3 regions of the Streptomyces sp. NPDC002776 genome follow, and region 2 is predicted to be linked to each of the others. Evidence: predicted binding sites of a transcription regulator. Region 2 holds the regulator's gene; each other region holds the start of a gene.
The links. Region 2 encodes HrcA, which represses chaperone genes, less so after heat shock. Its sites were predicted from a motif close to TTNGCACTCNGNNNNNCNGAGTGCNAA; they were not measured.

Region 1 (3,260 bases), on a different contig from region 2:
GAGACCGCCGTTGACGGCGATCTGCTTGAGCGGGGCCTCCAGCGCGAGCTTCACGGCGTTGGCGCCGGTCGCCTCGTCGCCCGAGAGGTCGAGCTTCTCGAAGACCGAGGAGGCCTGCAGCAGGGCCACGCCACCACCGGCGACGATGCCCTCCTCGACGGCCGCCTTGGCGTTGCGCACGGCGTCCTCGATGCGGTGCTTGCGCTCCTTGAGCTCCACCTCGGTGGCGGCACCGGCCTTGATGACGGCCACGCCGCCGGCCAGCTTCGCCAGACGCTCCTGCAGCTTCTCGCGGTCGTAGTCCGAGTCGCTGTTCTCGATCTCGGCGCGGATCTGGTTGACCCGGCCCTGGACCTGCTCCGAGGAGCCGGAACCGTCGACGATCGTGGTCTCGTCCTTGGTGATGACGACCTTGCGGGCCTTGCCCAGGAGGTCCAGGGAGGTGTTCTCGAGCTTGAGACCGACCTCCTCGGAGATGACCTCGCCGCCGGTGAGGATGGCGATGTCGTTCAGCATCGCCTTGCGGCGGTCGCCGAAGCCCGGGGCCTTGACGGCGACGGACTTGAAGGTGCCGCGGATCTTGTTGACGACCAGGGTCGACAGGGCCTCGCCCTCGACGTCCTCGGCGATGATCAGCAGCGGCTTGCCCGACTGCATGACCTTCTCCAGCAGCGGGAGCAGGTCCTTGACCGAGGAGATCTTGGAGTTGGCGATCAGGATGTACGGGTCGTCGAGGACGGCCTCCATACGCTCCATGTCGGTGGCGAAGTACGCCGAGATGTAGCCCTTGTCGAAGCGCATACCCTCGGTGAGCTCCAGCTCCAGACCGAAGGTCTGGGACTCCTCGACGGTGATGACGCCTTCCTTGCCGACCTTGTCCATGGCCTCGGCGATGAGCTCGCCGATCTGGGTGTCGGCGGCGGAGATGGAGGCCGTGGAGGCGATCTGCTCCTTGGTCTCGACGTCCTTCGCCTGCTCCAGCAGGGCGGCGGAGACGGCCTCGACGGCCTTCTCGATACCGCGCTTCAGGGCCATCGGGTTGGCACCGGCGGCGACGTTGCGCAGGCCCTCGCGGACCAGCGCCTGGGCGAGAACGGTCGCCGTGGTCGTACCGTCACCGGCGACGTCGTCCGTCTTCTTGGCGACTTCCTTGACCAGCTCGGCGCCGATCTTCTCGTACGGGTCCTCGAGCTCGATCTCCTTGGCGATGGAGACACCGTCGTTGGTGATCGTGGGGGCGCCCCACTTCTTCTCGAGGACGACGTTGCGGCCCTTGGGGCCGAGCGTCACCTTCACGGCGTCCGCGAGCTGGTTCATGCCGCGCTCGAGGCCGCGCCGCGCCTCCTCGTCGAACGCGATGATCTTGGCCATGTGAAGTGGTCCCTCCAGGACTGGGGGTGATTCCTTCGGACCGCGCCCGCGCCCGCGACGGACGGCTCGCCGGCCTGTGGTTCCTTGCCCCACCTGGCCTGCGGGCCTCACCGACCCGGTCCTTCGTTGTCACTCTCACCTTCAGAGTGCTAACGCCAATGATTAGCACTCGGGGTAGGCGAGTGCAAGCGGCTCTCGGGTTTCGGGCCCCCTGTGTGCGGTTCTCATGCGGTTGCCGTCGGGTCCGCCGGGCACACGGAAGGGCTCGCACCCGGGGGGTTGGGTCCCCTTGGTGCGAGCCCTTCAGCGGAAGACGTAGCTTGCGGTTCGTTGGTCGCGCGTTCAGGCAGATACGCGAACCATGTCGGCCTGCGGGCCCTTCTGGCCCTGCGAGATCTCGAACTCGACCCGCTGGCCCTCTTCCAGGGTGCGGTACCCGTCCATCTGGATCGCGCTGTAGTGGACGAAAACATCCGCACCACCGTCGACCGCGATGAAGCCGTACCCCTTCTCCGCGTTGAACCACTTGACGGTGCCCTGAGCCATGCCTAACTCCCCTATTACTGGCCCTTGCACAGATCCGCACTTCGCGGATCCGGGTCAGACCTCACCCCCCACGGTTTGGGGGCGTGCGCCGGAACGCGTCGACCGCGGCTGAATGTATCTGTCCAACTGCCGTCTGCAACAGGTCAATCGGACGAGAATTCTGGACGCGCACAGTCCGGAATGTAGTGAGAATTCGCCCGAACTCAGGGCAAGTCGGGCCCCATAAAAGGAGCAGATGACGCAAAAGGCGCGCACACTTTGGCTACTTCTCGTCGCATAGGGCTTCAGGACTCATATGCGCCCGGCATGCGAAGTGGGGCGGGTTCCCCAACTGTACCGCGCTCAACCAAGCAGAATTGCCCCCTCCGTTTGTCTTACGGAGAGGGCAATTCGATGAACTCAGAGTGATACGCCTTACCGACGGTAACGATCAGCCGCCGGCCACCGCCGGAATGATGGAAACTCCGGCGCCGTCGGGGATCGCCGTCTGCAGGCCCTGCTCGAAGCGGACGTCGTCGTCATTGACGTACACATTCACGAACCGGCGCAGCTTGCCCTGGTCGTCCAGGACCCGGGCGGCGATTCCGGTGTGGTTCTTCTCCAGGTCGGCGATGACCTCGGCGAGGGTGCCACCCTCGGCCGTCACCTCGGCGGCACCACCGGTGTAGGTGCGCAGGATGGTGGGGATGCGGACTTTGACGCTCATGAGTCGAGGCCAGCCTCTCGGAAGGAGTCGAGGTTCGGGCGGATCGTCGCGGTGAGGCCGGTGCCGGCCACCGCGTCGAGGGTCTTGAGGCCATCGCCGGTGTTGAGGACGACCGTCGTCTTGGCGGGGTCGAGCAGGCCGTTCTCGATCAGCTTGCGCGTCACGCCCAACGTCACGCCGCCCGCCGTCTCCGCGAAGATCCCCTCGGTCCGGGCCAGCAGCTTGATCGCGTCGACCACCTGCTCGTCCGTCACGTCCTCCACCGCGCCGCCGGTGCGCCGGGCGATGTCCAGGACGTAGGGCCCGTCGGCCGGGTTGCCGATGGCCAGCGACTTGGCGATGGTGTTCGGCTTCTGCGGCCGGACCACGTCGTGGCCCGCCTTGTAGGCCACCGACACCGGCGAGCACCCCTCGGCCTGCGCGCCGAAGATCTTGTACGGCCTGTCCTCGACGAGCCCGAGCTTGATCAGCTCCTGCAGCCCCTTGTCGATCTTCGTCAGCTGCGAGCCGGACGCGATCGGCACGACGATCTGGTCCGGGAGCCGCCAGCCGAGCTGCTCGCAGATCTCGTACGCCAGGGTCTTGGAACCCTCCGCGTAGTACGGCCGCAGGTTGACGTTGACGAAGCCCCAGCCCT
Region 2 (3,260 bases):
AGCAGGAAGCCGCGCGGCTCCAGCGGAAACACCCGGTGCTTGCCGAAGCGGTCCTCCAGGGTCACCGTGCCCGCCTCGCAGCGGATCACCGCTCCGCAGAAGCCGGTGCCGGGCTCCTCGACCACCAGGCCGGGCTCCGCCTCGACCTCGGGGACCGGCTTGGGCTTCTTCCACGGCGGGGTCAGGTCCGGAGAGTACTGGCGCATTCGGATGACGATAGGAGAAGCGCCGGACCAGGTCCTACGACACGCCGAAACGGGCCGCCAGCGCGTCCCGCTGCGCCCGCACGAACGCCGCCTCCACCACCGCCCCGTGACCGGGCACGTACAGCGCGTCCTCGCCGCCCAGCGCCAGCAGCCGGTCCAGCGCCGCCGGCCACCGCGACGGCACGGCGTCCGGGCCCGCCTGGGGGTCGCCCGACTCCTCCACCAGGTCGCCGCAGAAGACGACCTCCGGGGAGCCGGGGACCAGGACCACCAGGTCGTGGGCCGTGTGGCCGGGGCCCACGTTCGCCAGCAGGACCTGGCGGCCGGGGCCGAGGTCGAGGGTCCACTCGCCGGAGACGTGATGCCGGGGCGGCGTGAGGACGTCCACCGCCTCGTCGGCCGCGCGCGCGTCCAGCCCGTGGCGCACCGCGTCCGCGCGCAGCGCCGCCCGGCCGTGCGGCCCGTACACCGAGTCGATGCCCACCGCGCCGTAGACCTCCGCCCCCGCGAAGGCCGCGGCGCCGAGGACGTGGTCGAAGTGGGGATGCGTCAGCGCGAGATGCGTCACACGGTGACCGGCGAGCGCCTCCGCCCGCATCCGCAGCCGGGCCCCCTCGGCCAGGCTCGACCCGGCGTCGACCACCAGCGCCTTACCCTCTCCGACGACCAGGCCCGCCGTGCAGTCCCAGCCGGGCAGCCGGCACCGGCCCACCCCGGCCGCGACCCGCTCCCATCCCAGCTCTTCCCAAGTCACCGTCATACCGCGACGCTAGCTGTACGACCCGTCACAGCAGGACCGACCTTGCCCGGGGAGTACCCCACCGCCGTACACTGGGCCGGGAACGCTGGCACTCGGGCGGACCGAGTGCCAGGCGAGGGGCCCCGGGGGACTGGGGGGTGCGACTTCTGGAGGTGTGCGCGGATGCTGAGTGAACGCAGGCTGCAGGTGCTGCGCGCCATCGTCCAGGACTATGTGGGCACCGAGGAGCCGGTGGGGTCGAAGGCCCTGACCGAGCGGCACAACCTCGGCGTCTCCCCGGCGACCGTCCGCAATGACATGGCGGCGCTGGAGGACGAGGGCTACATCGCCCAGCCGCACACCAGCGCCGGGCGCATCCCGACCGACAAGGGCTACCGGCTCTTCGTCGACAAGCTGGCCGGCGTCAAGCCGATGACCGCGCCCGAGCGGCGGGCCATCCAGAACTTCCTGGAGGGCGCCGTCGACCTCGACGACGTGGTGGCCAGGACGGTACGGCTGCTCGCGCAGCTCACCCGGCAGGTCGCCGTCGTGCAGTATCCGTCGCTCACCCGGTCCACCGTGCGCCATGTCGAGCTGCTCTCGCTCGCCCCCGCGCGCGTGATGCTCGTGCTGATCACGGACACCGGGCGGGTCGAGCAGCGGATGGTCGACTGCCCCGCGCCGTTCGGCGAGGCGTCCCTGGCCGATCTGCGGGCCCGGCTGAACAGCCGGATCGCGGGCCGGCGCTTCACCGATGTGCCGACCCTCGTCGAGGACCTCCCCGAGGGCTTCGACCTGGAGGACCGCGGCACGGTCTCGGCCGTCCTCTCCGCGCTGCTGGAGACGCTGGTCGAGGAGAACGAGGAGCGGCTGATGATCGGCGGCACCGCCAATCTCACCCGCTTCGGACATGACTTCCCCCTCACCATCCGGCCCGTCCTGGAGGCACTGGAGGAGCAGGTCGTGCTCCTCAAGCTCCTTGGCGAGGCCGGGGATTCGGGCATGACCGTACGCATCGGTCACGAGAACGCCTACGAGGGACTCAACTCCACGTCCGTGGTCTCGGTCGGCTACGGTTCGGGCGGCGAGGCAGTCGCCAAGCTCGGCGTGGTCGGACCGACCCGCATGGATTACCCGGGAACGATGGGAGCGGTACGCGCAGTGGCACGGTACGTCGGACAGATCCTGGCGGAGTCGTAAGTGGCCACGGACTACTACGCCGTTCTCGGCGTGCGCCGCGACGCGTCGCAGGAAGAGATCAAGAAGGCCTTCCGGCGGCTCGCCCGCGAGCTGCACCCGGACGTCAACCCCGATCCGAAGACCCAGGAGCGGTTCAAGGAGATCAACGCCGCCTACGAGGTGCTCTCGGACCCGCAGAAGAAGCAGGTCTACGACCTCGGCGGCGACCCGCTGTCCCAGGCGGGCGGCGCGGGCGCCGGCGGCTTCGGCGCGGGCGGCTTCGGGAACTTCTCGGACATCATGGACGCGTTCTTCGGTACGGCGTCGCAGCGCGGGCCGCGTTCGCGCACCCGCCGGGGCCAGGACGCCATGATCCGGCTGGAGATCGAGCTCGACGAGGCCGCCTTCGGCACGACGAAGGACATCCAGGTCGACACGGCGGTCGTCTGCAACACCTGTAGCGGCGAGGGCGCCGCGCCGGGGACCTCCGCGCAGACGTGCGACATGTGCCGCGGGCGCGGTGAGGTGTCGCAGGTGACGCGGTCCTTCCTGGGCCAGGTCATGACCTCGCGGCCGTGTCCGCAGTGCCAGGGCTTCGGCACCGTGGTGCCGACGCCGTGCCCGGAGTGCGCCGGTGACGGCCGGGTGCGGTCCCGCCGTACGCTCACGGTCAAGATCCCGGCCGGTGTCGACAACGGCACGCGGATCCAGCTCGCCGGTGAGGGCGAGGTGGGCCCGGGCGGCGGACCGGCCGGTGACCTCTACGTCGAGATCCACGAGCTGCCGCATGCGCAGTTCCAGCGCCGCGGCGACGATCTGCACTGCACGGTGACGATCCCGATGACGGCGGCGTCCCTCGGCACCAAGGTGCCGCTGGAGACCCTCGACGGCCTGGAGGAGGTCGACATCCGCCCGGGCACCCAGTCCGGCCAGTCGATCCCGCTGCACGACCGGGGCGTCACGCATCTGCGCGGCGGCGGCCGGGGCGACCTGATCGTCCACGTCGAGGTCCAGACCCCGAACAAGCTCGACCCGGAACAGGAACGCCTGCTCCGCGAACTGGCCAAACTGCGCGGCGAGGAACGGCCCCAGGGCCAGTTCCAGCCGGGGCAGCAAGGGCTGTTCTCGCGGTTGAA
Region 3 (3,260 bases), on a different contig from region 2:
CTCCAGGGCGGAGCGGGTGACCTTCACCGGGTCGATGACGCCGGCCTTGACCAGGTCGCCGTACTCGCCGGTGGCGGCGTTGAAGCCCTGGCCCTTGTCGAGCTCGGCGACCTTGGCGGTGATGACGTAACCCTCCAGGCCGGCGTTCTCGGCGATCCAGCGCAGCGGCTCGACGACCGCGCGGCGGACCACGGCGACACCGGTGGCCTCGTCGCCGGTCTTGCCGAGGCCGCCCTCGAGCACCTTGGCGGCGTGCACCAGAGCGGAGCCACCACCGGAGACGATGCCCTCCTCGACCGCGGCGCGGGTCGCGGAGATGGCGTCCTCCAGACGGTGCTTCTTCTCCTTCAGCTCCACCTCGGTGGCGGCGCCGACCTTGATCACGCACACGCCGCCGGCCAGCTTCGCGAGGCGCTCCTGGAGCTTCTCGCGGTCCCAGTCGGAGTCGGTGTTCTCGATCTCGGCCTTGATCTGGTTGACGCGGCCCGCGACGTCCTCGGTGTTGCCGGCGCCGTCGACGACGGTCGTGTCGTCCTTGGTGACCGTGACACGGCGGGCGGAGCCCAGCACGTCCAGGTCGGCCTGGTCGAGCTTGAGGCCGACCTCCTCGGAGATGACCGTGGCGCCGGTGAGGACCGCGAGGTCCTGCAGCATCGCCTTGCGGCGGTCACCGAAGCCGGGGGCCTTGACCGCGACCGCGTTGAAGGTGCCGCGGATCTTGTTCACGACCAGGGTCGACAGGGCCTCGCCCTCGACGTCCTCGGCGATGATCAGCAGCGGCTTGGAGGCACCCGACTGGATGACCTTCTCCAGCAGCGGCAGCAGGTCCTGGATGGAGGAGATCTTGCCCTGGTTGATGAGGATGTAGGGGTCCTCCAGGACGGCCTCCATGCGCTCCTGGTCCGTCACGAAGTACGGCGACAGGTAGCCCTTGTCGAAGGCCATGCCCTCGGTGAAGTCCAGCTCCAGACCGAAGGTGTTGGACTCCTCGACGGTGATGACACCGTCCTTGCCGACCTTGTCCATCGCCTCGGCGATGAGCTCGCCGACCTGGCTGTCCTGGGCGGACAGACCGGCGACGGCGGCGATGTCGGACTTCTCGTCGATCGGGCGCGCGGTGGCGAGGAGCTCCTCGGACACGGCGGCGACGGCCGCGTCGATGCCCTTCTTCAGCAGCGCCGGGGAGGCACCCGCGGCGACGTTCTTCAGGCCCTCGCGGACGAGCGCCTGGGCCAGCACGGTGGCGGTGGTCGTACCGTCACCCGCGATGTCGTTGGTCTTGGTCGCCACCTCCTTCACCAGCTGGGCGCCGAGGTTCTCGTACGGGTCGTCGAGCTCGACCTCGCGGGCGATGGTGACGCCGTCGTTGGTGATGGTGGGGGCGCCGAACTTCTTGTCGATGACGACGTTGCGGCCCTTGGGGCCGATCGTCACCTTGACCGTGTCGGCCAGCTTGTTGACGCCGCGCTCGAGGGCGCGACGGGCGTCCTCGTCGAACTTCAGGATCTTCGCCATGACAGCGGGAGCCCTCTCGGATCGGTGGGTTCTCAAAAAGAAACTGCGCCCCGGGCGCCCGGCTTCTTATGTGGTCGCGGGGGCCAGGGGCGCAGCTCGAAAAACTTTGAGGTTGTGGTTACTTCTCGATGATCGCGAGCACGTCGCGAGCCGAGAGGACGAGGTACTCCTCGCCGTTGTACTTCACCTCGGTGCCGCCGTACTTGCTGTACAGCACGATGTCGCCGGTCTTGACGTCGAGCGGCAGACGGTCGCCGTTCTCGAAGCGGCCCGGGCCCACGGCAAGGACGACGCCCTCCTGGGGCTTCTCCTTGGCGGTGTCCGGGATGACCAGGCCAGAGGCGGTGGTCTGCTCGGCGTCGAGCGGCTGGACCACAATGCGGTCCTCGAGCGGCTTGATGGCAACCTTGGAGCTGGTGGTCGTCACGATCCGACCTCCCCCTTCGGAGATCTCACGGGGTTAACTGTCTGAGGTGGCGACCAGGTGGATCCGTCGTCGCGGGTGCCGGACCTGCCCGTCGCGTAGTTGGCACTCTCCAGTGGGGAGTGCCAGACCTGAGACTATGACCGTGATTAGCACTCGGTCAAGCGGACTGCTAATGCCGACGGCTCGGCGCGGCGCGTCACAGGTAGTTCTCGAGCCTGCCGACCCTCAGTCCCCGCTCCCGGATCTCCCCCAGCAGCCGCCGTGTCCGCTCCACCAGCGGCACCCCCGTCGGGTCGTCCGAGGGCAGCGAGACGATGTCGCCGGGGCGCAGGCGGTGGGGGCCCCCGGTGTAGGTCAGCCGGCCGTCGCCGCCCATCGCCGCCCGCCACAGCACCACCGCCGAGATCCCGCAGCCGGCCGCCGCGCGGAGCGTGGTCGTGTCGTACGTGCCGTGCGGGGGGCGGAAGAGGCGGGGGCGGATGCCGAAGCGGGCGCGCAGCTTGTCCTGCTGGCCGCAGATCTCGGCGCGCTGTCCGGCGTACGGCAGGCCGCGCAGGGCCCGGTGGTCGAGGGTGTGGTTCTGGATCGACGCGCCCACCGACTGCAGCCGCGCGAAGTGGCCGTAGCCCGGGCCGACCACGCTGTCCGTGAGGAACATGGCGACCGGGAGCCGCCGCGCACGGACCAGGTCGACGAAGCGGGGGTCCTGCTCGGCGCCGTCGTCGTAGGTGAGGAAGACGACCCGGTCGTCGGTGGCGACGTGCCGCACGACCGGCGGCGGAAAGGCCCCGGGCGGCCCCGGGGGCGGCCGGTCCGAGGGGCCCGCGGCCTGGGCGCAGCCCGTCAGGAGGACGGCCGCCACCGCCCCGGCCAGCGGGCCCCGGGGCCTCACAGGTAGTCCTCGAGACGGGCCACCGCGTACCCCTCGGCGGTGATCCTGTCGAGGAACCGGCGGATCATGTCGGGCATGGTGCCCTTCCAGTGCTCCTTGCCCCGGAAGTGGCTGAGCACGATGTCGCCGGGGTGGATGTCCCGGTCCCACTCGCGGTACTCCCAGCGGTCGACGAAGACCTCCTCGTTCCACAGGGGCACGTGCGTGATGCCGCACGCCTTGGCGGCGCGCAGGGTGGCGGCGTTGTAGTTGCCGAAGGGCGGCCGGAAGAGGTCGGGCCGGGTGCCGTAGCGCTTCTCGATCACGTCCTGCATGCCGCAGATCTCGCGCTTCTGGCGGGCGTAGGACAGGCCGGGCATGAAGGGGTGATGGAGGGTGTGGTTGTGCAGGCCGACCCCTCGGTCGCGCATCCGCTTGAAGTAGGCG

Region 1: the regulator HrcA is predicted to act here: its motif matches at 1,534-1,560, upstream of groL (chaperonin GroEL).
Region 3: the regulator HrcA is predicted to act here: its motif matches at 2,089-2,115, upstream of groES (co-chaperone GroES).

What each region holds. Positions count from the first base shown of each region.
Region 1 covers NZ_JBSFVG010000006.1:143,640-146,899, reverse strand. The annotation lists gene groL (chaperonin GroEL) at 1-1,371, opposite strand, end outside; gene ACWD11_RS14850 (cold-shock protein) at 1,714-1,917, opposite strand; gene ACWD11_RS14845 (MoaD/ThiS family protein) at 2,348-2,623, opposite strand; gene thrC (threonine synthase) at 2,620-3,260, opposite strand, start outside.
Region 2 covers NZ_JBSFVG010000015.1:56,208-59,467, forward strand. The annotation lists gene ACWD11_RS26955 (DUF3097 domain-containing protein) at 1-206, opposite strand, end outside; gene ACWD11_RS26960 (MBL fold metallo-hydrolase) at 241-966, opposite strand; gene hrcA (heat-inducible transcriptional repressor HrcA) at 1,129-2,145, shown strand; gene dnaJ (molecular chaperone DnaJ) at 2,146-3,260, shown strand, end outside.
Region 3 covers NZ_JBSFVG010000001.1:563,854-567,113, forward strand. The annotation lists gene groL (chaperonin GroEL) at 1-1,515, opposite strand, end outside; gene groES (co-chaperone GroES) at 1,634-1,942, opposite strand; gene ACWD11_RS02540 (polysaccharide deacetylase family protein) at 2,139-2,834, opposite strand; gene ACWD11_RS02545 (polysaccharide deacetylase family protein) at 2,831-3,260, opposite strand, start outside.